3 regions of the Pseudoalteromonas sp. QJM3NY_22 genome follow, and region 1 is predicted to be linked to each of the others. Evidence: predicted binding sites of a transcription regulator. Region 1 holds the regulator's gene; each other region holds the start of a gene.
What was found. The regulator LexA, encoded in region 1, represses DNA repair genes until DNA is damaged. The targets are predictions, from matches to a motif close to TACTGTATNNNNATACAGTA.
Positions count from the first base shown of each region.

Region 2: the regulator LexA is predicted to act here: its motif matches at 4,215-4,234, upstream of ruvC (crossover junction endodeoxyribonuclease RuvC).
Region 3: the regulator LexA is predicted to act here: its motif matches at 3,920-3,939, upstream of uvrD (DNA helicase II).

Region 1 covers NZ_CM149655.1:157,874-168,518, reverse strand. The annotation lists gene AC0VZ4_RS00860 (COX15/CtaA family protein) at 1-745, opposite strand, end outside; gene AC0VZ4_RS00855 (hypothetical protein) at 774-1,268, opposite strand; gene AC0VZ4_RS00850 (SURF1 family protein) at 1,258-1,998, opposite strand; gene AC0VZ4_RS00845 (DUF2909 family protein) at 2,013-2,321, shown strand; gene AC0VZ4_RS00840 (cytochrome c oxidase subunit 3) at 2,224-3,099, opposite strand; gene AC0VZ4_RS00835 (cytochrome c oxidase assembly protein) at 3,135-3,665, opposite strand; gene ctaD (cytochrome c oxidase subunit I) at 3,665-5,257, opposite strand; gene coxB (cytochrome c oxidase subunit II) at 5,257-6,399, opposite strand; gene lexA (transcriptional repressor LexA) at 6,860-7,477, opposite strand; gene AC0VZ4_RS00815 (M12 family metallo-peptidase) at 7,741-9,231, shown strand; gene AC0VZ4_RS00810 (PaaI family thioesterase) at 9,466-9,906, shown strand; gene AC0VZ4_RS00805 (hypothetical protein) at 9,917-10,297, opposite strand.
Region 2 covers NZ_CM149655.1:1,646,704-1,657,348, forward strand. The annotation lists gene AC0VZ4_RS07360 (hypothetical protein) at 1-58, opposite strand, end outside; tRNA gene AC0VZ4_RS07365 (tRNA-Pro) at 138-214, opposite strand; gene AC0VZ4_RS07370 (arylesterase) at 325-948, opposite strand; gene AC0VZ4_RS07375 (ABC transporter ATP-binding protein) at 949-1,662, shown strand; gene AC0VZ4_RS07380 (ABC transporter permease) at 1,652-4,153, shown strand; gene ruvC (crossover junction endodeoxyribonuclease RuvC) at 4,283-4,807, shown strand; gene ruvA (Holliday junction branch migration protein RuvA) at 4,810-5,427, shown strand; gene ruvB (Holliday junction branch migration DNA helicase RuvB) at 5,435-6,445, shown strand; gene tolQ (protein TolQ) at 7,601-8,305, shown strand; gene tolR (protein TolR) at 8,292-8,723, shown strand; gene tolA (cell envelope integrity protein TolA) at 8,728-9,654, shown strand; gene tolB (Tol-Pal system beta propeller repeat protein TolB) at 9,664-10,645, shown strand, end outside.
Region 3 covers NZ_CM149655.1:4,169,043-4,179,687, forward strand. The annotation lists gene cysQ (3'(2'),5'-bisphosphate nucleotidase CysQ) at 1-20, opposite strand, end outside; gene nudE (ADP compounds hydrolase NudE) at 13-585, opposite strand; gene yrfG (GMP/IMP nucleotidase) at 647-1,294, shown strand; gene AC0VZ4_RS19285 (dCTP deaminase) at 1,333-1,854, opposite strand; gene AC0VZ4_RS19290 (dCTP deaminase domain-containing protein) at 1,854-2,417, opposite strand; gene dut (dUTP diphosphatase) at 2,438-2,893, opposite strand; gene AC0VZ4_RS19300 (YacL family protein) at 2,991-3,359, opposite strand; gene AC0VZ4_RS19305 (hypothetical protein) at 3,476-3,700, opposite strand; gene uvrD (DNA helicase II) at 4,004-6,169, shown strand; gene AC0VZ4_RS19315 (tRNA(Met) cytidine acetyltransferase TmcA domain-containing protein) at 6,147-8,216, shown strand; gene AC0VZ4_RS19320 (chemotaxis protein) at 8,320-9,168, shown strand; rRNA gene rrf (5S ribosomal RNA) at 9,293-9,407, opposite strand; rRNA gene AC0VZ4_RS19330 (23S ribosomal RNA) at 9,558-10,645, opposite strand, start outside.

The DNA.
Region 1 (10,645 bases):
AAATACGATGTAATAAATGAATAGACATACGCGCTTGCTGCGATAACACACCAAACTCATAATTACTGTGCTCAAGTGGTAATTGAAATACGCTACTTAATGAAAACGGTTGTGCGTAATTACACAATGGCAAACCACTACAATGTGGAGCGGCGTAATTTGCAGCCAGCCAACCACCAAGTGCAATTTGGATAATTAATACACTGAGCGCTACTAAACTTAAACCGAAATAGCGTTTTGCGCCGCTATCGCCACCCATAATGGGTTTTGCGGTTAGCCTTAAATATAAAAGCGTTATAAGTGACAAAATACTAAAGCCACCTAATAAGTGGCCCATTACAATAAGCGGCTGAAGGTTCATGGTTACTGTCCACATACCAAGGGCAGCCTGAAACACCACGAGTAGAAGTAAAGCCAAAAGCAATTTAACTGGCGTAGTTGGATATTGGCGCTTTAAAAAAGCCAACACAAATAAACCTAAAATAAGTAAACCTAAAGCACCTGCAAAGTAGCGATGAATCATTTCTTTCCACGCTTTTGCGGTTTCGAACATCATATCGGGGTAGCTTTGAGTTGCTAAGGCTATGTCAGCCTCATGCTTAGGCACCGTTAAAAAGCCGTAACAGCCAGGCCAATCGGGGCAGCCTAAACCTGCATCACTTAAGCGTGTATACGCACCTAAAGCAACCACAATTAAAGCGAGTAACCCTGTTATTAATACTAAGTTTTTATAATTTTTATACATCAGATACTCCAACTTAAGCTCAACTTAATTAGCTAGAACGAGAATAGTTAAGTAATTTTTTTAGATCTTTTAATAACCCTTTTTGTACTAAACGGTTTTCTTGTGGCTCAGCCTTAAAGGGATATTCAAGTACCACTAACCCCATATGATCAATTAAATACAAACTTGCAGGATTTAAACTCTGTTGCTCGGTAATAATTTTCCATGGTAGATTTTTATTGTTGGGACTTCCCATTACAGCCATATCAACCTTGCCTTGGTTTTTACCAAGTGCCACATATAAGTTATTCAGTGCATTGAGTTGTTCGCTGCATGGGGTGTTACATTCGTTTGAATAATTAAGTGCGATAGTCCATTGCTTGGGATTATTTTTCGGCCAATTTTTAAGTTTTATTTCTTGGCTTAAAAACTCGCCATTATTAGTAATTGCAGTAGGCAACCAATCAAACTTTAATGCGCCATATGCCAAAATTAATGGGATAGCGCAGCAACCCACAAACAACAAAAGGGGATTATTTTTCATTATGTGTCCTTTTTTTACTCGCAAAAATAGCCACAACAGCACATGCAATAGCAATTAAAAACCATTGCACAGCGTAGGCATTATGCTTTTGAGGGCTCATAACAACGGCCTCATAATGAGGTGCTGCAATCTCATCACCAGTACCTTGTCTGTAAGCCATAAAATTAATTAATGATTGCTGGCTTTGAGTGCTCAACATATCCAAGTCGATAGATTGGATTCTTGTAGGTAAGTCGTTATTTGTAGTTTTATCTTCAAGCGTAAAGCTACTTAAGTTATTTTCTTTTATTTGCGCTTTAAGAACAAAAATACCTGTAGGCAGAGTAACCTTTGGCAGTGCATCTCTAGATATAGGCGCTTTTACCCATCCTAAATTAACTAAAATCACTTTTTCTTCGCTGTCTGGCTTTAGTAAAGCAAGTAAGTCGTACCCTACTTGCCCGTTATAAACTTGATTATCTAAAAGCCAATATTGGTTTTGCACAAATCGCCCTTTTAACTCAACCAATACACCAGTTTTGTTCCAGCTATCAGGCAGGTTAAGTAATTGAGACCAGCTCATCACACCTCGAGTCTGTTGCTTAGCAATAGCGGTTAGTTGTTGCTGCTTTTGCTCACCTCGTTCCAACTGCCAAAACCCTAATCGCACACACACAAGTACAACAACCACAACCATACAAAGTGTGATTAGTGAGCTAAGCTTTTGTTTGTGCCATAAAACTAACTGCATAAAGGGTCAACTCAGTGATTATTAAAATTATTATCGTACTGTTGTTAATATTTATACTTTTTAACTTATTTAGAGCATTGTTTATTATGGTGTCAGGGAAAACTGAGGGACGACCTATGTCTCACTTTTTAGGTCGTCGCGTATTGTTTTCGGTCGTTGTTTTAGTTGTTGTTATTGCAGCGCTTAAACTTGGTTTTATTAAAGCAAATAATTCGCCAATAAACGCTACAGCACATATACAAATACAAACAAACACAGCCACACCACATCAACAAAGTGCCAATACCAAGCAGCTGCTTGAAAAGCAAAGTGCTTATCTTTAGTAAAGTGCCCTTTTAATATCCGTAAAAATATTACAAATAAAAGTACGGTTCCTAGCGTTACATGCATGCCATGAAAACCAGTCAATAAAAAGAACGTATTACCGTAAATACCCGCATCTAGCGTTAGGTTAAGATCATTATATGCATGCATGTACTCCTCAACTTGCAGCCCTAAAAAGCAAACACCCAATAAAATAGTAGCGCCTAAAAAAACCTTAAGTGGAGTACGTTTATTGTTTTCCATCGCTACGTGGGCAAAATGTAAAGTAACTGAGGAAGTAAGCAGTATTAAGGTATTTATAAGTGGTAAGCCTTGCCAGCCCATAGCTTGAGTAGTTTCGCCAGCAGGTGTTGAAACTAGCGGCCAAACGGCTTCAAAAGTAGGCCATAATACCTCGTTAGTCATTGCATTATTGCCTGCACCTCCAAGCCAAGGTACCGACAATACGCGTGCATAAAAAAGCGCACCAAAAAAGGCCATAAAAAACATAACTTCAGAAAAAATAAACCAGCTCATACCTTGTCTAAAAGAGCGATCCATTTGTGCTGAGTACAAACCTTGGTCTGACTCACTAATTACATTTTTAAACCAGCTAAACAACATATACACAAGTACAGCAATACCGGCATAAAGCAGATAAACCCCGCTACCACCTTCTTTACCTACACTCATAACAGTCAAGCCCGCCCCTACTGCAATAAAAAACAATGCAACAGCACCTACAATAGGCCACGGGCTTTGCTCAGGTACGTAATAATGCTCATATTCTTGATTCATTTTATTTACTCCTAGTTTCACACTAGTTTAAAAAGCTAGTTATTACTTGCCACCAGCTGTTCACTAATATCAAATACGGTATAAGATAAAGTTAATTCTTCAATGTCGCTTGGCAGTGCGGTATCAACATAAAAAAGCAATTTAAATTCAAGTTCTTCCCCTGCTTTTAGAGGTTGCTGATCAAAGCAAAAACAGGCTATTTTATGTAAATACTTTGCCGCTTTACCTGGTGAGACTGATGGTACAGCCTGCATTACTTTATCTAGGTTGCTGTTATTTTTTGCACTAAACATTACTTCACGCATTGCACCGAGTTTTACCACTACACTGTATTCTTTTGATTTAACTTCAAACGGTGCACCACTTTGTGCGTGAGTAGTAAAGCTAACGCCGACTTCTCGGTTTTGTACTATTTGTGTACTTTGCTCTGCTTGCTCAAACGAAGGCTTTCCATTAAGCCCTGTTACATCACAAAACACGTCATACAAAGGTACTAAAGCAAAGGCAAAGGCAAACATGCCTATGCAAATAAGTACCAAACGTTTGAGTAGCGGTGCGTGTGTCATTACTTAATAACCGGCGGCGTAGAAAAAGTATGATATGGCGCTGGAGAGTCAACTTCCCACTCAAGCCCTTCTGCCCCTTCCCATACTTTTGCAGGCACTTTATCACCGCCACGCGCGCATTTAATTACCACAGCTACAAACAACAATTGCGATAAACCAAAGGCAAACCCACCAATACTTATGATTGCATTAAAGTCGGCAAATTGAAGAGCGTAATCGGGAATCCGACGCGGCATACCGGCAAGCCCTACAAAATGCATAGGAAAAAACAGTACGTTCACGCTCACCAGCGATAGCCAAAAATGCCATTTAGCTAGCGTGATATTAAACATATTGCCTGTCCACTTGGGCAGCCAGTAATAGGCCCCCGCCATTATCGAAAATACAGCCCCTGTTACTAGTACATAATGAAAGTGCGCCACTACAAAATAAGTATCGTGATATTGAAAGTCAGCAGGTGTAATTGCCAGCATCAATCCCGAAAAACCACCCAAGGTAAACAGCACAATAAACGCAATACTAAAAAGCATTGGCACTTCAAAAGTTATTGAGCCTTTCCACATTGTGGCAACCCAATTAAATACTTTTACTCCTGTAGGTACCGATATAAGCATGGTCGCGTACATAAAAAACAACTCGCCAGCGACCGGCATCCCAGTAGTAAACATATGATGAGCCCATACAATAAAGCTCAATAGTGCTATGGAGGATGTGGCGTATACCATTGAGGCATAGCCAAAAAGTTTTTTACGAGAAAAGGTAGGTACTATTGTAGATATAATGCCAAAGGCAGGAAGAATCATTATGTATACTTCGGGGTGACCAAAAAACCAAAAGATGTGCTGAAACATCACCGGATCGCCACCGCCTGCAGCATCAAAAAAGCTGGTCGCAAAATACTTATCGGTAAGTACCATAGTGACAGCCCCTGCAAGTACTGGCATTACCGCTATTAATAAAAAGGCAGTAATTAACCACGTCCATACAAATAAGGGCAACTTCATCCATGTCATGCCGGGGGCACGTAAGTTCACTATGGTTACAATCACATTGATTGCGCCCATTATTGAGCTAATTCCCATAATATGTACGGCAAATACAAACAATGCAGTATTATCATTACTGTATGTTGTGGACAGTGGTGCATAAAAAGTCCAACCAAATGCAGGCCCCCCACCAGGCATAAATAACGATGCCAATAGGATTAAAAACGCAAACGGCAAAATCCAAAAGCTCCAGTTATTCATTCTTGGCAATGCCATATCTGGCGCGCCAATCATGAGTGGTATCATCCAGTTAGCAAGGCCTGTAAAGGCGGGCATAACCGCACCAAACACCATAATTAAACCATGCACTGTGGTCATTTGATTAAAAAAGTGAGGATCGACCAACTGTAAGCCTGGTTGAAATAATTCAGCCCTGATCACCATAGCCATTGCGCCACCAATTAAGAACATGGTCAGCGAAAAAATTAAATATAAACTACCTATATCTTTATGATTAGTTGTGTAAAGCCAGCGTTTAAAACCTTTAGCTGGGTGATGAGCATGATGAGCTTCATTGGCGTTAGGTTGTTCTACTATGCTACTCATTAGTTCGCCTCCACTTTGGCATCAAGTGCTGTCTGTATTTGACTCGGTTGAATAACATCACCCGTATCATTACCCCACGCATTACGTTTATAAGTAATAACCGCAGCTAATTGCTTTATAGATAACTGCTTGGCAAAAGCTTGCATTGCCGTACCGGGTCGTCCATGGATAACTACATCAATGTGATCTTTTATATCGCCAAGCACTATCGGGCTGCCTTTAAGTGCAGGAAATACACCCGGTAACCCCATGCCCGTAGGCTGATGGCACGCTGCACAATTAGCCATATATACTTGTTCGCCTAAAGTCATTAACTCTTCTTTTGGGAGGGTTTTATCAAGTAATGCGGCATCTGCCAGCGCAGCTTTCTGCTTCGCCTGCTTTGCATCTGCAAGCCATGTTTTAAAATCAGCCTCAGATTTAGCGACCACCACAACGGGCATAAAGCCATGGTCTTTACCACACAACTCAGCACATTGGCCTCGGTAAGTACCTTCTTCGTTTATGTTCGTCCATGTTTCGTTTATAAAGCCGGGGTTCGCATCTTTTTTAACTGCAAAATCAGGTACCCACCAAGAGTGAATAACATCATCAGAAGTCATTAAAAATCGTACTTTTTGATTTATTGGCAGTACAAGAGGCTTATCAACCTCAAGTAAGTAGTTAGGGTTTTTATCTGCAAGATTCGCTATTTCATCTTGCGGGGTAGATAAAATAGAGTAGAACTCTACATCTTCGCCCATATATTCATAATGCCATTTCCATTGCGAACCCGTAATTTTAATAGTGAGATCAGCTTTGCTGGCATCTTCCATTGCAATAAGGGTTTTAGTGGCTGGTACTGCCATAGCAATTAAAATAACAAACGGAATTGCAGTCCAAAGTATTTCTACTTTAGTGCTTTCGTGAAATTGGGCAGGTACAGCCCCTTTAGATTTACGGTGATGAATAAGTGCCCAAAACATAATTGCGAACACTATCACCCCAATCACACAACATATTATAAATATGGTCATGTGCAGCTGATATACATTATTGCTTATATCGGTTACGCCTTTGCGCATATTGTATTGGCTGTTCGCCAAAACTGAGTGCGAAAAAACACATAATATAAGCCACAAGGTAGAGGTCAGTTTACCCATGTGACGGCTCCTTTGATGCTATTGCGAATGCAAAGCGAAGAGGCATACGGCTTAAACGCCAATTCGTTATTTTTATTTTTTTAGCCAATCTTATTTAATATTGATTGGTTTTGCTGCGCCAACAACGAGTTTGTGTATATTGTGTGTTCTCAAAACTAAAAAGCTGTGAGTTATTATTAGCTCAGCACATTAATAATTAGCTAAAAAACGAACAACAAGCAAGTTTTAGTATAAAAAACAATCAGGTGATATTGAGTAATTAATAAAAAGTCAGTAGTCAACAGAAAGTTCAAAATATGAGCAAAACAAAGGGGTTTAACGCATTCGGAGGGGGAAAATATAAGTGCAAAAAAATTTACAGCTAAAATAATTAGTTGGCTGTTTACGTCCTATTTTTAGTGCTAATGTTAAAACAAAAATGCGTGCTAAAAAGCACGCATTCATAAAAATAAATTAAAAGCTACATCCAATCAGCGTTACGAATAACTCCAACGGCTAAACCTTCTATATTAAAAGATTCATTTTCTAGATCAACTTCAATTGGCGAAAAGTCGTCATTCTCAGCATGCAATAATACTTTTCGGCCTGCTTTTTCAAACCGCTTTACGGTAACATCATCATCAACACGAGCAACTACAACTTGTCCATTTTCTGCAACTTGAGTTTTATGCACAGCTAACAAATCACCATCCATAATACCTATATCTTTCATACTCATACCGTTAACGCGCAATAAAAAATCAGCAGCAGGTTTAAACATTAATGGATCAATTTTACAATGACTCTCAACGTGCTCTTGCGCCAAAATAGGCTCTCCCGCTGCGACTCGCCCGATAAGAGGTAAACCTAACTGTTCAGGCTCTTCTTCCTCAACAAGTTGAATACCTCGGCTTGCACCTGGTTTCATCTTAATAGCACCTTTTTTAGCAAGCGCTTTTAAATGCTCTTCAGCAGCATTGGCACTTTTAAAGCCTAATGTTTGTGCAATTTCAGCACGTGTAGGAGGCATACCAGTGTCTTTAATAAAAACTTTAACTAATTCGAGAATTTGAGCTTGGCGCTTCGTTAATGGTCGCATACAACTGGTTTTCCATACAGTACATTTAACTGTGAGTATATACAGTTAAATAAAAATCGCAAATTTAAATTACATTGATTGCTTGCTGTTAATAAATCACTTTTACACTTATGTAGAAACAACGAATGCTTACATAAAATAAACATTCGTATCTTTATATTTACGATTAAGGGCTAATTTGATGACAGCCACATGTTAATAAATTGAAAACAACTTATTAGCATGTGCACTTTATGTGTACAAACACTTAAAAGGATTATCAAATGAAAAAATATTCACCATTGTTTATTGGCTTATTGTTTAGCGGCTATGCGTATGCCCAAGTCCCACTTTTCGAAGTGCAGCACTCTAACTTTACGCAAAACATTAATAAAGAAGGTAATGCTCAATCTCAATTTGGGCAACCGCTTTTCGAACTAAGCGCAAAAACCAATGCATTCTTTTTACCTGTTCAGGGAAGTGACATTGAATTTATCAAAAGTACAGCAAGTACATCAGCAACTGGTAACTTAATCTGGGTAGGTAAAAGCTTAGATGGTGACGAAGTAACACTGATAAAATCTACAAAGGGGATTTCTGGTACGATAAAGGTAAATGAACATGTTTATAAATTGCAACCGAATAAACATTCTGGTCATAATTTTATTGAATTAGATCCTGCCAAGCAACCTGCTGAGCATGCACCCGATTATCAACAATCTAATAACACTATTTCAATCAGTGAACAAATTTTAACAGAACAAAGCTTCCAAACAGCTATGGCAACTAACGCGCAAAGCAATATTAGCTTACTCGTTTTATACACCCCAGCCGCAGAACAAAAATCTAGTGATATTAATAGCTTGATTGATCTTGCAATAGTAGAGACTAATCAGGGTTACCAAAACTCAGGTGTCAATGCAGTTGTTAGTTTGGCCCATGTAAGCCGAGTTAATTATACTGAAGCTACAAATTCAGGTACGGATTTAAATCGTTTAGCTGCCAAAAACGATGGTTATATGGATGAAGCGCACACACTACGAGATCAATACGGTGCTGATGTAGTCATATTAATAAACGACGTTAACGGCTACTGTGGCCAAGCCAAAGCAATTGGTGCAAATGCTAACAGCGCATTTGCGATGGTTGATTATGACTGTGCAACCGGCTATTACTCTTTCGGTCATGAAATTGGTCATTTACAAGGTGCTCGTCATAACCCTGAAAACGATCCATCAACATCTCCTTATTCGTTCGGCCATGGTTATCAGCAACCTCAATCACAATGGCGTTCAGTAATGGCTTATAACTGCACAAATAACTGCACAAGAATCAATTACTGGTCAAATCCAAACAAATCATACAGCGGAAGTGTTATGGGAACTCCATCAAAACACGATAACGCTAGAGCCTTAAATTTAACAAACCCCACAATTGCAAATTTTAGATCTGCATCTAGCCCACCGGTAAATAACAATACACTGCAAAATAACCAATCTATCGTTGTTAGTGGTGATCGAAACAGTGAGCAATTGTTTACTTTTACAGTGCCAAGTGAAGCTGAGCAAGTCACATTTTCGACCTCTAATGGCACTGGGGATGTTGACCTACATGTAAAATATAATGCAATTGCAACGAGCAGTAACTACGATTGCCGACCGTATAAAAACGGAAATAATGAAAGCTGTAGCGACACCCGCACTGGTAATTACTCTATTATGATTAAAGGCTACAGTGCTTTTAGTAATGTCGAGTTAATAGCTAGTTACCAATAAAAGATCTGGCTCAGTATAAGCAAGTAACATTATGCTGCTTGCTTATATTTAGCCTAGGGGGATTTCTTCTTTACTGCTCGATTGTATCAATAAACTACGATATCCCTATTATTACTTCTTACTATCCGCCTCACGCTATCTGGCTATAAATTTAGATCCACTTTTTTATTTTCATTATCTTAACTTTATGAAAATATAAGCCATATTTTTACTACTATTTTAAAAGGTAAGCTTATGAGTATTTGGTATCAACCTGTTACTTTAGAGTTTTGCAAACAGCTAGATGAGGGTATAAACGGCCAAGGTACACTAATGAAAACCATGGGAATTGAAATTACCGAAATTGGTGATGATTACCTCGTAGCAACTATGCCTGCCATACCAGCGCATCATAATCCAATGGGCATGGTGCATGGAGGAGCCAACGTAGCGCTTGCCGAAACAGTAGCAAGTTATGCAGCTAACTTCGTAGTCGACTTCACTCAGTTTTATTGTGTCGGACAAGAAATTAGCGCCAGTCACTTAAAAGCATCTCGTAATGGTACTTTAACAGCCACCGCAAAAGCGTTTCATATTGGTAAGCGTAGTTCAGTCTGGGAAATAAAAATTACTAATAGTCGAAACGAGCTTTGCTGCGTATCAAGAATGACCGCAGCCGTAGTAGAGCGAAGATAATTACTTACTGTTACTTTTCGATTGGGTAAATTGTAATTTCCATACCCGCACCAATAGCAGATATACGTAATAATGTATCTGCATCTAAAGCTTGGTTAAAACACTTAGGCGATGTGCCTGATTCAAAACCAATATCAAACGTTCTACGTGAACAGCTTAACCATTGCTTTAGCGCGTTGCGCGAACACGATTCAATAAGCTCACATATATGGTTTATTGCTTTGTCAGGCGTGTTTACTACACCTGTTGCTTCAATGCGGGCTAATTGACGGTATTCGTCTTTGTCATAATGTAAAATCGTCGCGACTTTTTTCAAGTCTGCCACTAGCAAACTAATATCTTGCTTTGATTCAAGCTCAAGATCTACATTTAAAAATTGAATTTCCGACATTGTTTAGTATTTATCCTCTAATGATTACACCGCAAACTTTAACGCAGTTTTACTTTTATACCAAATCAACTATGTAATATAAGCTGTTTTATATGGTAAATAGATAGTTTTACGCATTTATAGTCCATTATTTAATATTTATCATTTTTAAGTACAAACAATACTTTTTTATAAACTCCATGGCCTGTTGACCTTTGAGGATTAAAATTAAGTGAATTATTGTTTAAAAAAGTATAAAAAATAACCTTGACTTTCACATGCCACCGGTGGCATTTTAAATGTGCGGGTTAAATACACTGTTTAAATAGGTGTATTTAAATAAAGCCAAACACACCTCACTCATATTTA
Region 2 (10,645 bases), 1.5 Mb from region 1:
GCAAAAGCTGAACTAAAGCAAAACCTATCTGAGTTTCAAAATATGCACCTGAGTTCAATTTAGTCCTGCTAATAATTTAATAGTGCGATAAAGGAGAGAGTTTAATTTATAACAAGTTGAAATAAATAGAATTTAAATGGTCGGTATGGAGAGATTCGAACTCTCGACCCCTGCCACCCCATGACAGTGCGCTACCAAGCTGCGCCACATACCGATTTGTATGCAATAGTACGTGTATTTTTTTAAAAATCAATAAGCGATTGTTTGTTTGGATGTTTATTACGCAAGAACGCTAAAATAGCACTCTTGCGATGTACTAATTGGCTAGTCTTTATTTAACCACTTTTTGATCGAGTCATACATCTCATCTCGTATTATTGGCTGAGCTTTTTTGTTAGGGTGTAAACTATCGTTTTGCATTAGCTCAGCTTGGCTGGCAATGTTTAGCATAAAAAAGTTCATTAAATGCGCACTTGTCTCTTCGCTAACGCGCGAAAAAGTGTCAGTAAACATTTTACTGTAACGCGGGCCGTAATTAGGGGGAATGTAAATCTCCATTAAGGCGGTCATCGCATTAGCTGCTTGGCTTTTTTGAATAAGAGACGTTAAGTTAGTTTGCATTTTTTTTACTGGGAAACCACGTAAACCGTCATTAGCACCTAGCTCAATAAGTACATGAGTGGGCTCGTATTGCTCAAGCAATGCATCTAAACGGCGTAGGGCTCCACCAGATGTTTCGCCACTAATACTGGCGTTGATAAGTTCAATGTCGGCGTGTTCGTCATCGTATTTATCTTGTAACAATTTTACCCAGCCTTCTTCTTGTTGAAGTCCGTAGGCTGCGCTTAAACTGTCACCGAGTATTAAAATCGTGTTGTCGGCTGCTGCGCTCAGCGGTTTGATAACTAAAAATAAAATGAATACTAAACGAAGGATTGAATGAGTCATATGTCAGCGCTTTCTCAATTAAATATAATTCAGGTTAATGGTTTATCTAAAATAGTCTCTACCTTTGAAGGTGAGCTGCCCATCCTCAGCGACATCAGCTTTAATGTCAAGCATGGTGAGTCTGTTGCTATAGTTGGCACGTCAGGCTCTGGTAAATCTACGTTACTCAGTTTATTAGCAGGGCTGGATACCGCCAGCAGCGGCGAAATATTTTTAGATGGTGAGCCATTACACAATTTAGATGAAGAAGAGCGTGCTGCACTGCGCGCGGCTAAAATTGGATTTGTGTTTCAATCGTTCATGTTAGTACAAAGCTTAACGGCACTAGAAAACGTTATGCTACCAGCAGAACTTGCTGGCGAAAGTGATGCGAAAGAGCAAGCAATTGCTTTGCTTGAAAAAGTAGGCTTGAGCCATCGAATTGATCATTACCCGTCGCAACTCTCTGGCGGTGAACAGCAACGTGTTGCTATTGCGCGAGCATTTATTGGTACACCTAAAATACTATTTGCTGATGAGCCTTCGGCTAACTTAGACAGCAAAAACGGTAAAATGATTGAATCCTTATTATTTGATTTAAATACTCAACATGGCACTACGCTTATTTTAGTTACTCACGATGAAGGGCTTGCACAAAAATGTGAGCATATTATTCAAATAGAAGCGGGTTTACTGGTAAAAAGCCAAGTAGAGGACGTTGCCGATGTGGGTTAAGTTAGCGCTTAAGTTATTTTCGCGAGAATTTCGCCGTGGTGAGCTAACAGTTATAAGCGCAGCTATCGCTCTTGCTGTGTTAACCGTGCTTACATTGTCGATGGTTACTGAGCGAATAGGGCAAAGTATTGCGCAAAAAAGCAGTGCTTTTATTGCAGCAGACCGTGTACTTGCCAGCGATCATGTTCTCGACACTGCTTTTATTACTCAAGCACAGAGCCAAAATTTAAAAACAGCGCAAATGGTGTATTTCGACACTATGTTGTTTGCCGATGATGAAATGCAGTTTAGCTCAGTAAAAGCGGCATCTAATGCGTACCCGCTAAAAGGGCAGTTAAAAGTTAAAGATACCCTAACCGGTGAAACTAAAGTTGCTAATAGCGGACCAACGCCGGGTAATGTGTGGCTAAGTGAATCGGTATTTTACAGTTTAAATATTGATATAGGCGCGCAAGTAGAGCTTGGCGCTGCATTATTTAATGTTTCAAAAGTTATTGTAGAAGAGCCAGACGCGCCATTTAATGTATTTTCGAGTAGCCGTCGTGTACTCATTAATATTGACGATGTGGCAAAAACCGAAGTTGTGCAGCCAGGTAGTCGTGTTTATTACCGCCAACTTTATGCAGGTAGTGAGGCCGACATAAATAGCTTTTACGAGTGGCTTAAACCACAAATGAAAGAAAACCAACAATGGTATGGCGTTAAAGACCGCCAATCACCCATTTCAAACAGTTTAAACCGCGCAGAGAGCTTTTTATTACTTGCCGGCCTATTAGGTATTATTTTGGCTGCAGTGGCTATAGCTGTTTCAGCAAAACGTTATTGTGAACGCCAATACGACCCAGTAGCGATGATGAAAACGCTCGGCGGTAGCCGCTCAATGATCCGCAAAATATACATGCTGCATTTATTGCTTGTATGTGCAATGGCGGTAAGTATAGGGCTGTTAATTGGTTATGGTTTGCAAGAAATAGCAACAAGTTACTTATCAAAAAGTATGGGCACAGAGTTACCCTTAGGTGGCTTTAAACCTTGGCTGGTGGCTATAAGCACCGGCGTAATTTGTGCTGTTATGTTTTCTATTAAACCATTATTTGATTTATTTGATATTCCGCCGCTTAGAGTACTGCGCCGTAACTTAGGTGACAAGTTGGCAGTAAGTCGTGTGCATTTAGGTATGAGTGCGCTAACCGTGTTTTTATTAATGTGGTTATTTAGCAACAACATAAAAATAACGCTTATTTTGTTTATATCAACACTTGCGCTAATTGGTGTGCTGTTTTTAGTATCTAAATTAATATTTGGTGGCGGTCGAAAGCTTGGCTTAAAACCTGGTAATAGTTGGTCGCTTGCAATTGCGTCTATTCAAAAGCGTGCAAATGTGAACGCGGTACAGTTAATTAGCTTTTCGTTAGCGATTAAATTACTGCTGTTTTTAGTGGTACTTAAAAACGATATGATATCTGATTGGCAGTCGCAACTACCAAACGATGCACCTAATGCGTTTTTAGTTAATATTACGCAAAATGAGCTCGAGCCAATTAATGAATATTTAGCTCAAAAAGATATTCAGGTATCGGAGTTTTATCCCACTATTCGTGGACGTGTAAATGCGGTAAACGGCGAGTTGGTAGCGCGTTCTGTATCGTTGCAAGACAACGAGAAAAAAGACGAAGAAGCACGTGCAGGTATTGGTCGTGAGCTAAATCTTACATGGCTTAAGGATGTGCCTGATCAAAATGAAGTAACACAAGGCACGTGGTTTGGTGAAAATGCGACGGCTGAGGCTTCAGTAGAGGAGTCGATGCTTGAGCGTTTAGATGTTGAGATAGGCGATACGCTTACATTTTTAATTGGTTCGCAGTCGTTCGATGCTAAAATCACCAGTGTGCGCAAAGTTAATTGGGCCACGCTTAAACCTAACTTTTTTATTATTTTAAGCCCAGATGTACTTGCAGATTTTCCGGCAACGTATATTTCGTCGGTACGTATAAACCCAGATCAAAAGCGTGATTTTAGCCAGTTATTGCGTACTTACCCTACTATTACAGCCATTGATATTGATAACTTTGTTAAGCAAATACAAACAACTATTTCGCAAGTATCACTCGCCATTGGTTTTGTACTTGCAATTGTTGTGCTGTGTGGCGCGCTTGTACTTATATCGCAAGTGCAAGCTAGTTTAGGTGAGCGTATGCAAGAAATTGTCATACTTAGAACGCTTGGCGCTAAAAGCCGATTAATTAAAAATGCGACCTTGTATGAGTTTTTATTACTAGGTGGCTTAGCTGGTTTAGTTGCCGTATTTTTTAGCGATATAGCGCTTTTGATTGTGCAGCAACAAATGTTTGACCTAGCAGGTAAGTTGCATCCGCATATATGGGTTATTGGGCCGGTAGCTGGTGGCGTATTTGTGGCAGGTTTAGGTTATTTAATGATTGCCCGAACACTTAAACAAAACACCCAAGGGTTAGTGCGTGCCCTAGGGTAAGCTAAACTAACATGCTCCTGTAAATGCCCACCTAGTTTGTGGGCATTTTTGTTTTTCTTTGTACTGGTAATTTATACAGTGCTCTGGCATTATTAGCGTAATTTAAAAATAATAACAATGGAGCGCTGTTTGGCCATTATTTTAGGGATCGATCCTGGTTCACGTTTGACCGGATATGGTGTTGTTGCCCATCAAGGTTCTAAATTTACATACTTAGGCAGTGGCTGTATTAAGTTAGCCGATCATCCTTTTCCGATTAGGCTTAAAATGATCTACCAAGGCATTACACAGCTTATTGAGCAGTTTTCGCCAGAAACCTTTGCCATTGAAAAAGTATTTATGGCGCACAACCCCGATTCAGCTTTAAAACTAGGCCAAGCTAGAGGCGCTGCGATTGTTGGCGCTGCAATGGCCGACTTACCCGTATTTGAATATTCAGCTAGGCAAATTAAGCAAGCAGTAGTAGGCAACGGTGGCGCAGATAAAACACAAGTGCAACACATGGTAAAAAATATTTTAAAACTACCCGGTACGCCACAGGCCGATGCAGCTGATGCACTCGCTATTGCGATTTGCCACGCCCATTCAGAACAAAATTTAATTAAACTAGCGGGCAGCGCAAGCAAAACCGTTAGAGGACGTTTAAGGAAATAATTATGATAGGCCGCTTAAATGGTATTTTAGTCGAAAAACAGCCACCAGAAATATTACTCGAAGTAAGTGGTGTAGGCTACGAAGTACGAATGCCAATGACCTGTTTTTACGATTTACCAAAAATTGGTGAAAATGCGATTGTTTACACTCACTTTGTAGTGCGTGAAGATGCTCAACTATTATTTGGTTTTAATAATAAAGTTGAACGTGCTTTGTTTAGAGAGCTATTAAAAGCAAATGGCGTAGGGCCAAAACTTGGCTTAGCTATTTTATCGGGCATGTCGGCAAAGCAATTTGTAAGTTGTGTAAATAACGAAGACTCAACATCGCTTGTTAAATTACCCGGTGTAGGTAAAAAAACGGCCGAGCGTTTAGTACTCGAAATGAAAGACAGACTAAAAGATTGGGGTAATGATTTATTTACGCCATTTAGCGACAGCGCAGTAATAGAGCCTATGAGCGATGCGACAATTGCTAATAATGCAGCGGATGATGCCGTATCGGCACTGCTTGCATTAGGTTATAAATTGCCACAAGCTCAAAAAGCCGTAAAATCGATAAGTAAACCCGATATGTCTACTGAGGTTCTTATTAGAGAATCTTTAAAATCTATGTTGTGAGTAACCCATGATTGAAGCGGATCGCTTAATTGATGCGACTGAAAAAACAAATGAAGACTCTATAGATCGTGCAATAAGGCCTAAGCTTTTAGCCGATTACAGAGGCCAGCCTCATGTTAAGCAGCAAATGGAAATTTTTATTGAAGCTGCCCGAACCCGTGGTGAAGCGCTTGATCATTTATTAATATTTGGCCCACCTGGGCTTGGTAAAACCACGCTTGCAAATATTGTCGCTAACGAATTACACGTAAGCATTAAAACAACATCAGGCCCTGTACTTGAAAAAGCAGGCGATTTAGCTGCGTTACTGACCAATTTAGAAGAAGGCGACGTTCTGTTTATAGATGAAATACACAGACTAAGCCCGCAAGTTGAAGAAATACTGTATCCCGCAATGGAAGACTACCAGCTTGATATAATGATTGGTGAGGGCCCAGCTGCGCGTTCTATTAAATTAGACTTACCTGCATTTACACTTATTGGTGCAACCACACGAGCAGGCTCACTTACATCGCCACTGCGTGACCGTTTTGGAATTGTGCAGCGATTAGAGTTTTATTCTGTAGAAGATTTATCGCACATAGTAGGGCGCTCAGCACATTACCTTGATTTAGAAATGTGTGACGATGGCGCTACCGAAATCGCGCAGCGCTCGCGGGGTACACCACGTATTGCAAACCGCTTATTGCGCCGTGTACGCGATTACACTCAAGTAAAATCTGACGGCACAGTAAACGCCGATGTAGCTAAGCAAGCCCTTGATATGATTGACGTAGATAAAAGTGGTTTTGATTATATGGACCGTAAATATTTACTCGCGATAATTGAAAAATTTATGGGCGGCCCAGTAGGGCTCGACAATGTAGCGGCTGCTATTGGCGAAGAGCGCGAAACAATAGAAGATGTGATAGAACCATTTTTGATCCAACAAGGATTTATTCAGCGCACACCTCGCGGGCGAATAGTCTCTGACAGTGCATACCATCACTTTGGATTAATGCCAAAAAAGACGACTTAATCTAAATTTCAATTAATCACTTGCGCTTGCATAAGTAAATGTACAGCAAGCGCGTATACCTAATTTTATAATGTTACCCACCATATTTTCACATAGTTACTCTAAACCAAGTTATTACAATTTTACCCACTATATAATCAGTTAACTCTTAATTCACAGAGCGTTAAGACTTGCGTGGCTATGCTGCGGGCTATTCGATAGATAGAGTATATTGCATAGCCGTTATCGTATTAGGCTGTTACAGTGTTGTTTAGTTTGCAATAATACTTAATCAATTAGGGGGATTAAATCTGACGTTAACAGTGTTAAAAATTTCTGATATACGACTGCATGGATGCAGAGCAATGCAGTAGCAATGAGTGATAACAACTAAATAACGAAATTTTTGCCTTATTATCGATACGATTTTCTTACCTCAAAATAGATCACTCAATTAAGCAAATTGCTATTAAATGATTTCAATTTTTTTGGCAAAAAAAAACCGCAAAAAATGCGGGTAAACAACAAGTTGAAGGAAGTAATCTTGGGGAACTACATTTTACACAACTAGGTTTTATCCTAAAAATGTAAAACAATGCAATACGATAAAATATCCTATTACTAAGAACTTTGCTTAATGAAGCTATTTCACTCAGTGCCAGCTCGGTATGGGGAGATAATACGCAATATATATTTATTATTCAAACTAGAAAATTTATAATTTCGGATTATAAAAACTAATGCAATGAAATTTCTGGTTGTTTAAAACTTGTTCATTAATGTTTTTTTCTGTTTGTAAGTTGATGAAAATTAGTGATTAAGTTTGATTTTGTACTGCTTGTCGCTATTAGTTTTACTATCACCTTTAGATTTTGTTTAAGTTTTTTGAGTGTTTATGCAGTGATTTTGAATAAATGAGGCGTTTTATGGTGTTTTACTTGTATATTTAAGCATATCTTGAGCGCATTATTAAATAGCGGAAATGGCTTTAAATTCTTTTGCTAGATAATTGCGAAATAAAGGTTATTTCAACGTTTTTTGTTGCTTATTCATAGCAATATCGTTGTCAGTTTGAAATGGACTCGATACACTATGTGCAACTTTTGGCTGCACGAGCGGTCATATTTACACAAATCAATCAATTTGACGTATTTTGATACTATTTAGGAGTTTCACGTGGGATCAGGGCTTAATTTTTTGGATTTAATATTAGAAGCCAGTTTGCTTGTTCAACTAGTAATGTTAGGGCTAGTTGCTATGTCTGTAATGTCATGGGCAATTATTTTTCAGCGTAAAAAAGCAATATCAGATGCGTTAGCAAGTGCTAAAAAGTTTGAACAAAAATTTTGGTCTGGTATTGATTTAAGTAAGCTATATAACGAAATTTCATCACGTAACGGTCAATCTGAAGGTATTGAAGCTCTATTTACAGCCGGTTTTAAAGAGTTTGCACGACATAAGAAAAATACCTTTCAAAGTGCGAGTATTGTAATGGAAGGTACACACCGCTCTATGCGCGTGGCACTCTCTCGAGAAATAGAGAAAATAGAGTCAAGCTTATCATTTTTAGCGACAGTGGGTTCAATTAGCCCATATATAGGCTTGTTTGGTACTGTATGGGGCATTATGAATGCTTTTATAGCATTAGGTGAAGTTAAACAAGCTACGTTGCAGATGGTAGCACCTGGTATAGCAGAAGCACTTATTGCCACAGCAATGGGTTTGTTTGCAGCTATTCCTGCTGTTATTGCTTACAACCGTTTTTCTAATAAAGTTGAAAAGCTAGAATCTCACTACATTAATTTTATGGAAGAGTTTGCTAATATTTTACACCGTCAAGCAGCTACACAAATAGAGGCCCAAGCGAATGTATCAGCGTAAGAAGCGCCGTCCGGTCGCAGAAATTAATGTAGTTCCTTACATTGATGTAATGTTGGTGCTACTGATTATATTTATGGCAACAGCGCCACTTATTACACATGGTGTTAAAGTCAACTTGCCTAAAATGACGGAGTCAGATTTAGTTGATACTAAAGATGCGCCACCTATTATTGCTTCGATTGACGCACAAGGTAAATATTACGTTAGTGTAGGGACTGATCCAGAGGCTCCGATGGAGGCGCTTGATGTAGCGGCTGTGATTAAGTTACAGCTAATGAAAAATCCTGATGTACCTGTAATGATAAAGGGATCTGGAAAAGTATCATACCAAGAGGTATTGCTCTTAATGGACTTTTTAAAAAGTGCCGGTGTACCGTCAGTTGGATTAATGACAGAATCCTTCGAAGGGACAAAATAACGGTATGAGTAGTTCATTAATTAAATCAGTAGTTTTGCATGTAGCGCTGGGTGGTTTTTTATATGCATCGGCAAACATTCACCCGCCAGCACCAAAGGTTATGGAAGTAACGCTTAATAAAGCTATACCTGATGTTGATAAAGCGGTGTCAGCTGTGACAGTTGACCAAAAAATGGTTGAGCAGAAAATAGCTGAACTCAAAAAGCAAGAAAAAGACAAAAAAAAGGCAGAAGACAAACGCATCCGTGATTTAGAGCGCAGAGCTGCAAATGCGCGCAAACAGCGCGAGTCAGAAACCCGTCATATTAAGAAATTAGAGCAAGAACGTAAGGCTAAAGAAAAAGAAACAGCCGAGGCGCAAGCACAAGCTAAAAAAGCACGCGCAATAGAACAAAAGGAACGTGCTAAAGCAAAACAAGCCGAAAAACAAAAGCAAGAGTCTGAAAGTGCAGCAAAAGCAGCTGCCGATAAGCGTAAAGCTGAGGAAGAAGCACTTAAAAAAGCTGAAGATGAACGTAAAAAGCGTGATGAAGAGGCTAAAGAACGTGCTAAAAAGGCTGAACAACAGCGTCAACAGGCCCTACAAGAACAAATGTTACAAGAACAACTTGCTAAAGAGCAGGCTGCGCGTAGTAAAATACGTCAACAACAAGTCGTGGGTGAAGTTGATAAATATCGCGCTCTAATTATGGCGCGTATTCAGCAGAACTTACTGATCGACGAGAAAATGAAAAATCAGCAGTGCCGAGTAAATATTCGTTTAGGCTTTAATGGTTTAGTAACACAAGTTAAATCATTAGGCGGCGATAAACTAGTCTGTGAGGCTGCACTTAGGGCTGTTCGTATGGCTGACACATTACCGGTATCTAAAGACAAAGACGTATTCGAACAACTTAAGAATATTAATTTAACAATCAAGCCAGAATTTTAAAGGAATGATATGTTCAACAAAGTAAAAATTGCCTGTTTAGTGCTGTTATTTGGTTTTCAGGGCATTGCTAACGCAGCCCTTGAAATTGTAATAACGGAAGGTGTAGATGGTGCAAGACCTATTGCAATTGTGCCGTTTAAATACAATGGTGTTGGCCCAATTCCTGAAAAAATAAGTGATGTTATTGCTGCAGATCTCATGCGTAGTGGTAAGTTTAAGCCTGTAGATGTTATACAAATGCCGCAACAACCAAACAAAGATGCTGACATTGATTATGCATCTTGGGTTAATAAAGGTGTTGAAGCGATACTTGTTGGTGAAGTTGAGCAACAGACTGATGGGCGTTATTTAGTTCGTTATGAGTTAGTCGATGTTATTCGTGGTCAAATCACGGGTGGTGAAACGCAAATGATGAGTAATGGTAAGTTACTTAAAAGCCAAGATCATATTTTAGAAGCACGAGATAGTGTTATTGGCATAAGTGGTTTCCGTCGTTATTCACATCGTATTAGTGATGTCATTTATGAGAAATTAACGGGTGAGAAAGGTGCTTTTTTAACCAAGATTGCGTACGTAATTGTACGTGATGGTGATGATAAGCCTTATCAGCTTGTTGTATCAGATTATGACGGGTTTAACGAACAGGTGTTACTACGTTCGAAAGAGCCACTAATGTCACCGGCTTGGTCACCTGATGGCACAAAATTAGCGTATGTGACATTTGAGAACCGTCAAAGCCAAATTTATATTCAAGATTTGTATACCGGTAAGCGTGAAGTTATTGCAAGTTATCGCGGTATTAACGGTGCTCCGCAGTTTTCGCCAGATGGTAAAAAGCTTCTTTTAGTGCTTTCTAAAGACAAAACGGGTGCTACAGAAGTTTACTTATTAGACTTGGCAACACGCAAAGAAACACGTCTTACGCGACATCGTAGTATAGATACTGAACCATCTTGGTATCCAAATGGTCAAGATATAGTGTTTACCTCTG
Region 3 (10,645 bases), 400 kb from region 1:
GGTTCGATTAATTTATTCATCGGCAGCTCCAGACGCTAAATACTTATCTAATAATAGCAAAGCTGCAACACTGCGTGCTTCGGTAAAATCTTCTTGCTCTAATAATGACTGCCACTGAGTTAATGGCCACTTAACAACAACAAGCGGCTCAGGTTCGTCACCAATAAGGGTTTGAGGGTATAATTGCTTAGCAAATAAAATATGCATTGTGGCATTAAAGTAACTCGGCGCCATTGTTACTGTTCTTAATGGTTTAAAATACTCAGCACCAAAGCCAATTTCTTCTTTAAGCTCTCTGTTAGCAGCTTGCTCTGGGGTTTCGCCCGGATCAATTAAGCCTTTAGGAAAACCTAACTGGTAATTGTTTGTGCCCGCACAGTATTCACGTACAAGTAGTAACTCATTATCTGCACTTAACGGAACAATCATCACTGCTCCCCGGCCACCGCCGCGAATTCGCTCATACTGGCGCTCTTCGTTATTAGAAAACTTTAACTCTAAAGACTCCACAGTAAACAGGCGACTTTTAGCAACAACATTGTTACTGAGGATTTGTGGTGGTGTTGGGTGCTTTTTCTGTGTCATTGGCGTTAATTTGCTATCATGGCAGTTAGTTCAATAATAAACCTTATAAGTTGAAATTCCTATGTTAAATTGGTCAAAAATCGATACCGTTTTGCTCGATATGGATGGAACATTACTCGATTTACATTACGACAGTCATTTTTGGCTTAACGTTATCCCTGCGCAACACGCATTAGCAAGAGGCATTAGCCTAGATGCAGCTAAAGCAGATATTTTAAAACGCTATCAGGCTGTGAGCGGTCAAATACAGTGGTATTGTTTAGATTATTGGGAGCAGCAATTAAGCTTGCCTATAATGGAGCTTAAACGAGAGTCTCAGCATTTAATTAAAATGCGCGAAGACGTACCTCATTTTTTAACCGAGCTTAAAAAAGCAGGCAAAGAGTTAATTTTACTTACCAACGCCCACCCTGAAAGTGTCATGCTGAAATTTGAGCATACAGCGATTGATAACTACCTAGATGGTGTAGTGTCTACTCATGAATATGGAGTGAGTAAAGAGCAACAAAGTTTGTGGCACCAAGTACAAAAAGACTTAGGGTTTAATAAGCAGCGCACTTTGTTTGTAGATGACAGTGTGCCGGTATTAAATGCCGCACGAGAATACGGCATCGAGCACTTACTTGCAGTTGCGAACCCTGATAGCCAACAACCACATAATGAAATAGCCGACTACCTGAGTGTTACCGACTATCGTAAGATTATTTAACTCAACTTTGGATAAACTAGCTTTTTGGTAATGCTCTTTTAAGCCATGGCTGTTGGGTGCATTGAATTTTGATAGCGCCCAGCATAACCTGCTACATCAGTGTCCGTTTCAAAAAGAAATAAAGAAGCTATAGGCATACCTAGTACTAATTTATAGTAAAATTCACTCATATTAATTAATTCCAAAGTAATTTTTCCTCTATACCCAGGATCTATTTGACCATCACAAACATGAGCAAACAGAAAACCTCGAGCAATTGAGCCCTTGGTTTGTACCAATCCAAATTTGTTAGTAGGTAATACGATTTCTTCTTGTGTACACGCAAGCAACTTACCATTAGGCGGAAGAATAATGTCTTGTCCTTCACCTAATGTCGTCGTTGTTGTTTCCATTTTTCTTGGTGGAGTAAAAGCCTCACCATCATAAGGTGCATATTTAGTAAACTGATTATCTAAATGGAGCCCTATTGATGTTGTATCAACAACAACATCCTGGTTCCTTCTAACCACTGCATTCTTTTCAACTAGAGCTCTAAGTGCAACTTGTGTCAGAATCATCATTATGCCTTTGTAAGTAGGTATGTTAAAAGAACTGCCATTAGCGATGCTAAAATAGACACAACTCCCGTGATTACATGCGGTGTATGGTTACTGAAGAAGTCTTTAATTATACTTGTATCACTAGGTTCAATATTTACAGCATTTCTGGTACTGTCGCCAATAATTGGATGCTCTGTCGTCAAAAAAGTCAGAGAGCAAAATTTATCCTTCGCTGATAAAGATACTTTTTTATTACCTACGTTAAAAACCGGTATGTGTAGCTTTCCTTCAAATAAAGGATCTACCTTGGTATTTGCGACGAGGATTCCCTTCGCACCAAGACTTCCTTTAGAAGACAAAAATGCAAAGGCATTATTCGGCATCTTTATTGTCTGTTCTGTACAGATAAGTAAGCAACTGTTTGGCGAAATCACGACTTTATCTGTGATATTTCTCCAATCAGAATCCCCAGCTTTCTTGTACATAGAGCCGACACTAAGATCAACAGAAACCTGCTCTGCCGAATCAGTGCACAGAGGAGCTATATCTATTCTTCTATTTTCTAAATCCTTTGCAAGTATCATAGACTATCCTTAGTATTTAGTTAGCTTTTACCTGAACTACCAAAACCACCTTCTCCACGCTCAGTCGCATCAAATTCGTTAACAACGTTAAAACCTACTTGTACAATTGGTACAAACACAAGCTGAGCTATTCTTTCACCCACTTCAACTGTATATGTTTTATTACTGCGATTCCAAAGAGAAATAAATATTTGCCCTTGATAATCTGAGTCAATAAGCCCAACTAAATTACCCATGACTAAGCCATGCTTATGACCAGATCCTGAGCGAGGGATTATAGTAGCGGCAAGACCATTATCTTTCATATGTACAGCAAAACCAGATGGAATAAGTTCAACTTGCCCAGGTTCTAAAACTAGATCGGCTTCAATACAAGCTCTAAGGTCAATACCAGCAGAACCTTCTGTTGCATATTTTGGTAATGGGAATTCAGTGCCTAGGCGCTTATCTATAATTTTTAAATCAATATTTCTCATTTTCACTTTCTACTTTGAATAAGTTTATAAACAGAATAATACAGATAAAATGCTGATTGTGCATTGCTGTATATTTTTATTAGTGTGCTAGTTATGCTTATCTTGAAGTCGTAAACTCATGCCATGAATCAATTAAATCAATGAAATCTTCAAAGCCACAACCACTACTTAAACCATTTTCTTCAAGCGCTAAATCGTCATCTTGATACGCTATTAGGTCTTCGCTGTCTTGATGAAGCGCATGGGCTTCAAATAATGCTTCGTCTTTGGTTAATATTAAATCTATTTCTTGGCCTTTTAGCGTTAGCGGCTCATAGCTTGAGTTCACCGATGCAATAAGCGCTTGCACCATGGCTACTTTGTCTTTGCCTATTTCTTCGTTTAGCCAGCGACCAATAATAGCGTGTTCACTGCTTATTTTAATACGTAGCCCACTAATAGGGTCACGAATAAATTGATATTCCATAGGGTTTGCCTGTAAATCTTTAATTGCGTAATTATATACGTAAACGCCCGTAAACCACAGGATATATAAAGTAAAATAGCGCCACATGGGCGCTATTTTACTCAACTTTAAAGCCGTTAACTTCGCGATCTATAACGCGCTGCGTCAATAATCGACCATAAGTAAATAATAGGCACAAGTACAAAGCCTACAAGCACATAAATTAGTGCGTAACTTATTATAATAGCGAGTGCAAAAAATATAGCCGCTAAAATACGCCCTTGCACTAACTGCCCTAAACCTGGAAAAAATATATTACATAATGCTGCGATTACGTTACCGCCAGAACCTTGATCTGCCATACTAACCTCTGTATTTATTTGATTTTATAATTATTTACTTACACACTCTATGCCAATTTATTAAAGCTTACAAATCAAATAGTTAAATTAGCCTAGATTTAGAGAGTTAGTAAATTTTGCTAACTTTAGGTCAAATTAGCAATTTTTATTGTGCGTTTACGCTTTTTTGTTTGTTCAAAAAATTAGCAAGTTACTCGTTTTTAAGGCTATTTTATAAATAGCTGTTTATAAAAACAGTATTTTATTTAGCCTAACAAAAACACCTGTTATACTGCCCACAATATTGATTAAAAAGGCGTAACGATGGACGTTTCACAATTACTCGATGGCTTAAATGACAAACAACGCGATGCCGTTGCAGCCCCACTACAAAACATGCTGGTGTTAGCAGGTGCTGGGTCTGGTAAAACACGAGTGTTAGTTCATCGTATTGCGTGGCTTATGCAAGTTGAGCAAGCATCTGCTTACAGTATTTTTGCCGTAACCTTTACTAATAAAGCGGCTAAAGAAATGCGCAGCCGCGTTGAAGAAACACTAAAAGCCCCTGTAGGTGGTATGTGGATTGGTACGTTCCATGGTTTGTCGCATCGTATTTTACGTGCTCATCACCGTGAAGCTAACTTACCTGAAGCCTTTCAAATTTTAGACTCTGACGATCAACTTCGGATGATCAAGCGCTTATTAAAATCGATGAATATTGATGATAAAAAATGGCCTGCTAAACAATTTGGCTGGTACATAAGCGCCAAAAAAGATGAAGCACTTCGCCCTAAAGATATTCAAGCATACGATATTAACGAGCAAATGATGCTGCGTGTTTATGCCGCCTATCAAGAGGCCTGTGATAGAGCGGGCCTAGTTGATTTTGCTGAAATATTACTACGCAGCTACGAAGTATTAAAAAATAACCCTACGTTACTACGTCATTATCAGCAACGCTTTGCACATATGCTCGTAGACGAGTTCCAAGATACAAATACCATTCAATATGCTTGGTTAAAGTTACTTGCAGGCGATACAAACAGTATCATGATTGTAGGCGACGATGACCAAAGTATTTACGGTTGGCGCGGTGCTAAAATCGAAAATATTAAACGATTTTTAACTGACTTTAGCGCAGAAACCATTCGCCTTGAACAAAACTACCGTTCAACTGCAACTATTTTGAAAGCGTCTAACGCATTAATTCAAAATAACTCAGAACGTATGGGTAAAAGCTTGTGGACCGACGGTAATGACGGCGAGCCAATCTCTATTTATGCGGCATTTAATGAATTAGACGAAGCACGCTTTGTAAGTAGCAAACTACGAAGCTGGTTAAATGCAGGTAATGCCCTACAAGATGCCGCAATTTTATACCGTAGTAACGCGCAATCTCGTGTACTCGAGGAGGCTATGCTGCAAGAAGGCTTAAAATACCGTATTTATGGTGGTATGCGATTCTTCGAACGACAAGAAATTAAAGATGCGTTGTCGTACTTACGCCTAGTAGGTAATCGTCAAGACGATGCCGCATTTGAGCGCGTAATTAATACGCCAGCACGCGGTATTGGTGATAAAACATTGAGCCATATACGCGACTGCGCACGAGCAGAATCGTTACCGCTTTGGTATGCCGCCAAAGCAATTGTAGAACAACAGCATTTATCTGGTCGTGCTTCTGGCGCAGTAAGTAAGTTTGTAGAACTCGTTGAACAAATAGAAGATAAAATTAGCGATCTAACTTTGCATGAGCAAGCCAAGTACACAATTCAAACCTCAGGCTTGATGGCAATGTACCAAGCCGAAAAAGGTGAAAAAGGCCGTGCTCGCGTAGAAAACTTAGAAGAGCTAATTAGTGCGTGTGATCAGTATGAGCTGCCTGAAGACGAAGAGTACAGCTCACCACTACAAGGCTTTTTAGCGCATACATCACTTGAGTCAGGTGAAGGACAAGCAGAAGAACACGAAGACGCCGTTCAAATGATGACACTTCACTCAGCTAAAGGCTTAGAGTTTCCGCTAGTGTTTATGGTAGGCGTAGAAGAAGGCATGTTCCCTTCTCAGCAAAGTAACGAAGAGTCGGGTCGCTTAGAAGAAGAGCGCCGCCTTTGTTATGTAGGCATGACACGAGCAATGGATAAGTTATACATTAGCCATGCTGAGAGTCGCCGCTTATACGGCCAAGAAAAGTACCATAGCCCATCACGCTTTTTACGCGAAATCCCTGAAGACTGCGTAGAAGAAATCCGTATTAAAACACAGGTTTCTCGTCCACCTGCCGCTGGGCGTTTTAGCGCATCAGTTAGCCATGCCGCATTTGAAGACAGTGGCTTTAACTTAGGACAACGCGTACTGCATGCTAAGTTTGGTATTGGTACCGTACTAAATTACGAAGGCAGTGGCGCGCAATCTCGCGTACAAGTTAACTTTGACGACCTTGGTAGTAAATGGTTAGTAACGGCTTATGCACGATTACAAGCGGTATAAAGCACACCTAAATGAGTTAGAGCAACAATTAGCTGGCGCGTATCATCGTCAGCTGGTGCTAATTACTGGCAGCTCAACTTGGTGTTGTGAATTACTTAACTCATTAATAGATGAAAACAATATACTTGTTGTATCCAAGCAGTGTGCGATTAAAAATTCGTACTGGCCTACTCGCACACACCAAATTTTAGGGCAAGAATTTGCTCATGCTGTTTACGATGGCTTTAGTGGTTTGCACCCTGATAAACTTGCAGCACTTGCCGGCACCGTTAAAGCAGGCGGTATACTGTTTTTATTACTGCCTGAACTAGATGATTTAGCCTCTTGGCAAGATCCAGCATTAAGTACAGTGCAATCACACGGTCAGAGCATTGACTACAGTTTATTTAATCAACGTTTCGCGACTATTATTAAGCGATTACCCGCTTTTCATTTTAGTGAACAAAATGGCTGTATTAGTAATCTCGTCAGCTCTGTTACGGATAATAAAATTGATTATCTACCACAGCAAAACTGCGTTGAACAAATAGTAAAAGTAGCTAATGGCCGTGCCAACAGGCCTTTACTCATTAATGCTGATAGAGGTAGAGGCAAGTCGGCAGCACTTGGCTTAGCAGCCGCAAAACTAACTGATAAAAAAGTAATTATTTGCAGCACTCAGTTTAAAGCGACCCATAGCAGCTTTAAACATTTAGCCCAAGAGTTAAGCCTTCAATACAACGCTGAACATAAACAGCTCGCCAACTTGCACTACGTTGCACCTGACGCGTTATTAAACACACTACCTGAGTGCGATTTACTACTCGTTGATGAAGCTGCAGCAATCCCTGTTCCGTTATTACTACAAATGCTAGCTCATTACCCTCGTATAGTATTTGCAAGCACTCTGGTTGGGTATGAAGGCAATGGTAGGGGTTATACCATTCGCTTTAGTAACTATATTAAAGCACACTATAAAGCCTCTAAAGTTGTAACGCTTGATGAGCCCCTGCGCTTTGCTAAACACGATCCTCTTGAGCAACACATTCGCACACTACTAGCACTCGATGCACAATATATAGAGTTAAGTAGTGATCAATTAGAGCAGCCAGTACATAGCGAAATAACTCAGCAATCCCTTGTAAACAATGAGCCTTTACTGCAACAAGTTATTGCCCTACTTGCACTGGCTCACTATCAAAGTAGTGTCAACGACTTACGCCAACTACTAGACGCACCATCGCAACGGCTATTTATTAGCAAAATTAATAATCAATTAGTTGGCGTATGCTTAATCGCCATAGAAGGTGGTTTGAGTGAAGACCTTGCCCTACAGGTTATAAGTGGAGAGCGTCGCCCACAGGGTCACTTAATGGCGCAAGCACTCTCACAACTTAGCTTTAATAATGACTGTTTAACACAACTGAGCGCTCGCGTTGTACGAATAGCGATTGATCCGAGTTCCCACAATATAGGACTTGGTAAAAAGCTACTTAGTTATTGCGAGTCGCAGGTAAAAAGCCAATGTAGTTGGCTTGGTGCAAGCTTCGGGGCAACAGCGCAGTTACTTAATTTTTGGCAAAACCGAGGGTTTGATACTGTAAAACTGGGATATCAACGCGATAAAAGCACCGCTGAACATTCGGCGCTTGTGGTTAAATGCTTAAGTGACAAAAGTACAATTATTCAACTCCTAAAAAAGCAGTTTAAAAATGATTTCTTTTATGCTCTTTTAACACACTTTAAAACACTAGATTCGCAACTCGTGAATATTTTAATTGAAGGATTTAGCGACGAGTTAATAAGCCTAGAGACTCACGAGCGACTAGCGCTGCTCACTAAAAGTAACTTCACTCAATTTAGTATCTCTGCAACTCTTTGGCAGTTACTGAGCCAGTCACCTTCTTGTATGTCTCAATTAACAGAGTCTGATAAACAACTGTTAATAAAGTTAGTACTTCAAAATGAAAGTAATGAAAAAGTGATTCAACACTTAGGATTATTAGGAAAAAAACAGCTTGAGAATCAATTTAAACGTGCCATAAAAAACCTCACTAGTACCATCTAATAATTTCTAGTTGCCCTATCTCTGTTAAATTTTATCCATCTTTAAGCTATTTATTTAATTTGTTCTATCCTTAAAGCATTAATAGGTAAATTAAGATAAAGGCATGGAATTAATAAACTTTAAAGTGGGCTGCAAAACAATTTCACTAAAGATACTCGACATTTTATTAACTGAGCGCTTTGACAATAATCTAACAACTTTACCAAACAATAATAAAAGCTTTATTGGTGTTAAAGATTATATGGATATACCAACACCTGTTTTTGATTTAGGTATTATTTTAAATAATATCTCAACTGAACAAAGTAATACGCATGTACTAAAGCAACTAAGAATATGGCAAGACAAACTATTAAACTGGTTTAATACCCTTCAAAGTAACGTATTAAATAGCTCGGCTTCTATTTCAAATAATGACGCAGAACTACAAGATTTTGTTTTGTTTTACAAAGAATTCAACACCGACAATGAAGATTTAAAATTAACAATCTCTCGGCTTGACGAGCCTTTCCAATCATTACTAGAGACAGCGAAAGCAGCCATAGCAGCCCATAATCAAAGTGATCATAAACACACATCAGCTCTGCTCGACAAAATTAAGCGTAATAGTCTAATTCAGCTTGAGCGTTTATTTGAATCAGCTAAAGAGCAAATAACCTTAGACTATAAACCTATTATTGTTTTCACCACCAAAGACGGATTAAATCCACATGTTGGTTTATTAGTAGATAAAGTCGAAGACAATATCGACTATAAAAAAGAAGACATAAGGCCACTGGATAAGCTCACTGAGGTTGGTTTTGATCTAGACCCACAAACTAAAAATATGATGCGAGGATTAATCAAGCTTTCACAAAAGCACAGTGTGTTAATTGATCCAAGCGTGATATTTAAACCAACCCAAATAGAAGAATCCGAAAGTGAAGAAACCCAAGCTTACGGACTATTTTAAATAACCTTTAAATTTGGTTATTAACTTTGAGTACTGGAGTAATGTTCGCTATTCCCTTATATTTAAATTTTCTGCAGACGTAAAAAAGCCCGAATCGTTAGATTCGGGCTCTCTACAATTTGAAGCCTGGTAATGTCCTACTTTCACATAGCAAATGCTACACTATCATCGGCGCTGTTTCGTTTCACTACTGAGTTCGGCATGGAGTCAGGTGGGTCCAAAACGCTATTGTCACCAAGCAAATTTGGGCGTTAATACGTATTTCTGCGCACTAACTTAATTTGGAAAATATCTGATAATATTTTTTAAGTCTTTCTAAGTAATATCTACTTTAGTTATATTAACTTCTTCGCTTGCTTCACTATCACATAAAACGCGTTTGGCGTTGTATGGTTAAGCCTCACGGGTAATTAGTACAAGTTAGCTTAATGGCTCACACCACTTCCACATCTTGCCTATCAACGTTGTAGTCTTCAACGGCCCTTCAGAGACTTTAAAAGTCTAGTGAGAACTCATCTCGAGGCCTGCTTCGCGCTTAGATGCTTTCAGCGCTTATCAGTTCCGAACGTAGCTACCGGGCAATGCCATTGGCATGACAACCCGAACACCAGCGGTTCGTTCACTCCGGTCCTCTCGTACTAGGAGCAACCCCTCTCAATTCTCAAACGCCCACGGCAGATAGGGACCGAACTGTCTCACGACGTTCTAAACCCAGCTCGCGTACCACTTTAAATGGCGAACAGCCATACCCTTGGGACCGACTTCAGCCCCAGGATGTGATGAGCCGACATCGAGGTGCCAAACACCGCCGTCGATATGAACTCTTGGGCGGTATCAGCCTGTTATCCCCGGAGTACCTTTTATCCGTTGAGCGATGGCCCTTCCATTCAGAACCACCGGATCACTATGACCTACTTTCGTACCTGCTCGACGTGTCTGTCTCGCAGTTAAGCTGGCTTCTACCATTACACTAACCGTACGATGTCCGACCGTACTTAGCCAACCTTCGTGCTCCTCCGTTACTCTTTAGGAGGAGACCGCCCCAGTCAAACTACCCACCAGGCACTGTCCGTAACCCCGATTCAGGGGCCAACGTTAGAACATCAAAACTACAAGGGTGGTATTTCAAGGTTGACTCCACAACAACTAGCGTCGCTGCTTCAAAGTCTCCCACCTATCCTACACATGTAGGTTCAATGTTCAGTGCCAAGCTGTAGTAAAGGTTCACGGGGTCTTTCCGTCTAGCCGCGGGTACACAGCATCTTCACTGCGATTTCAATTTCACTGAGTCTCGGGTGGAGACAGCGTGGCCATGGTTACACCATTCGTGCAGGTCGGAACTTACCCGACAAGGAATTTCGCTACCTTAGGACCGTTATAGTTACGGCCGCCGTTTACCGGGGCTTCGATCAAGAGCTTCTCCCTAAGGATAACCCCATCAATTAACCTTCCGGCACCGGGCAGGTGTCACACCGTA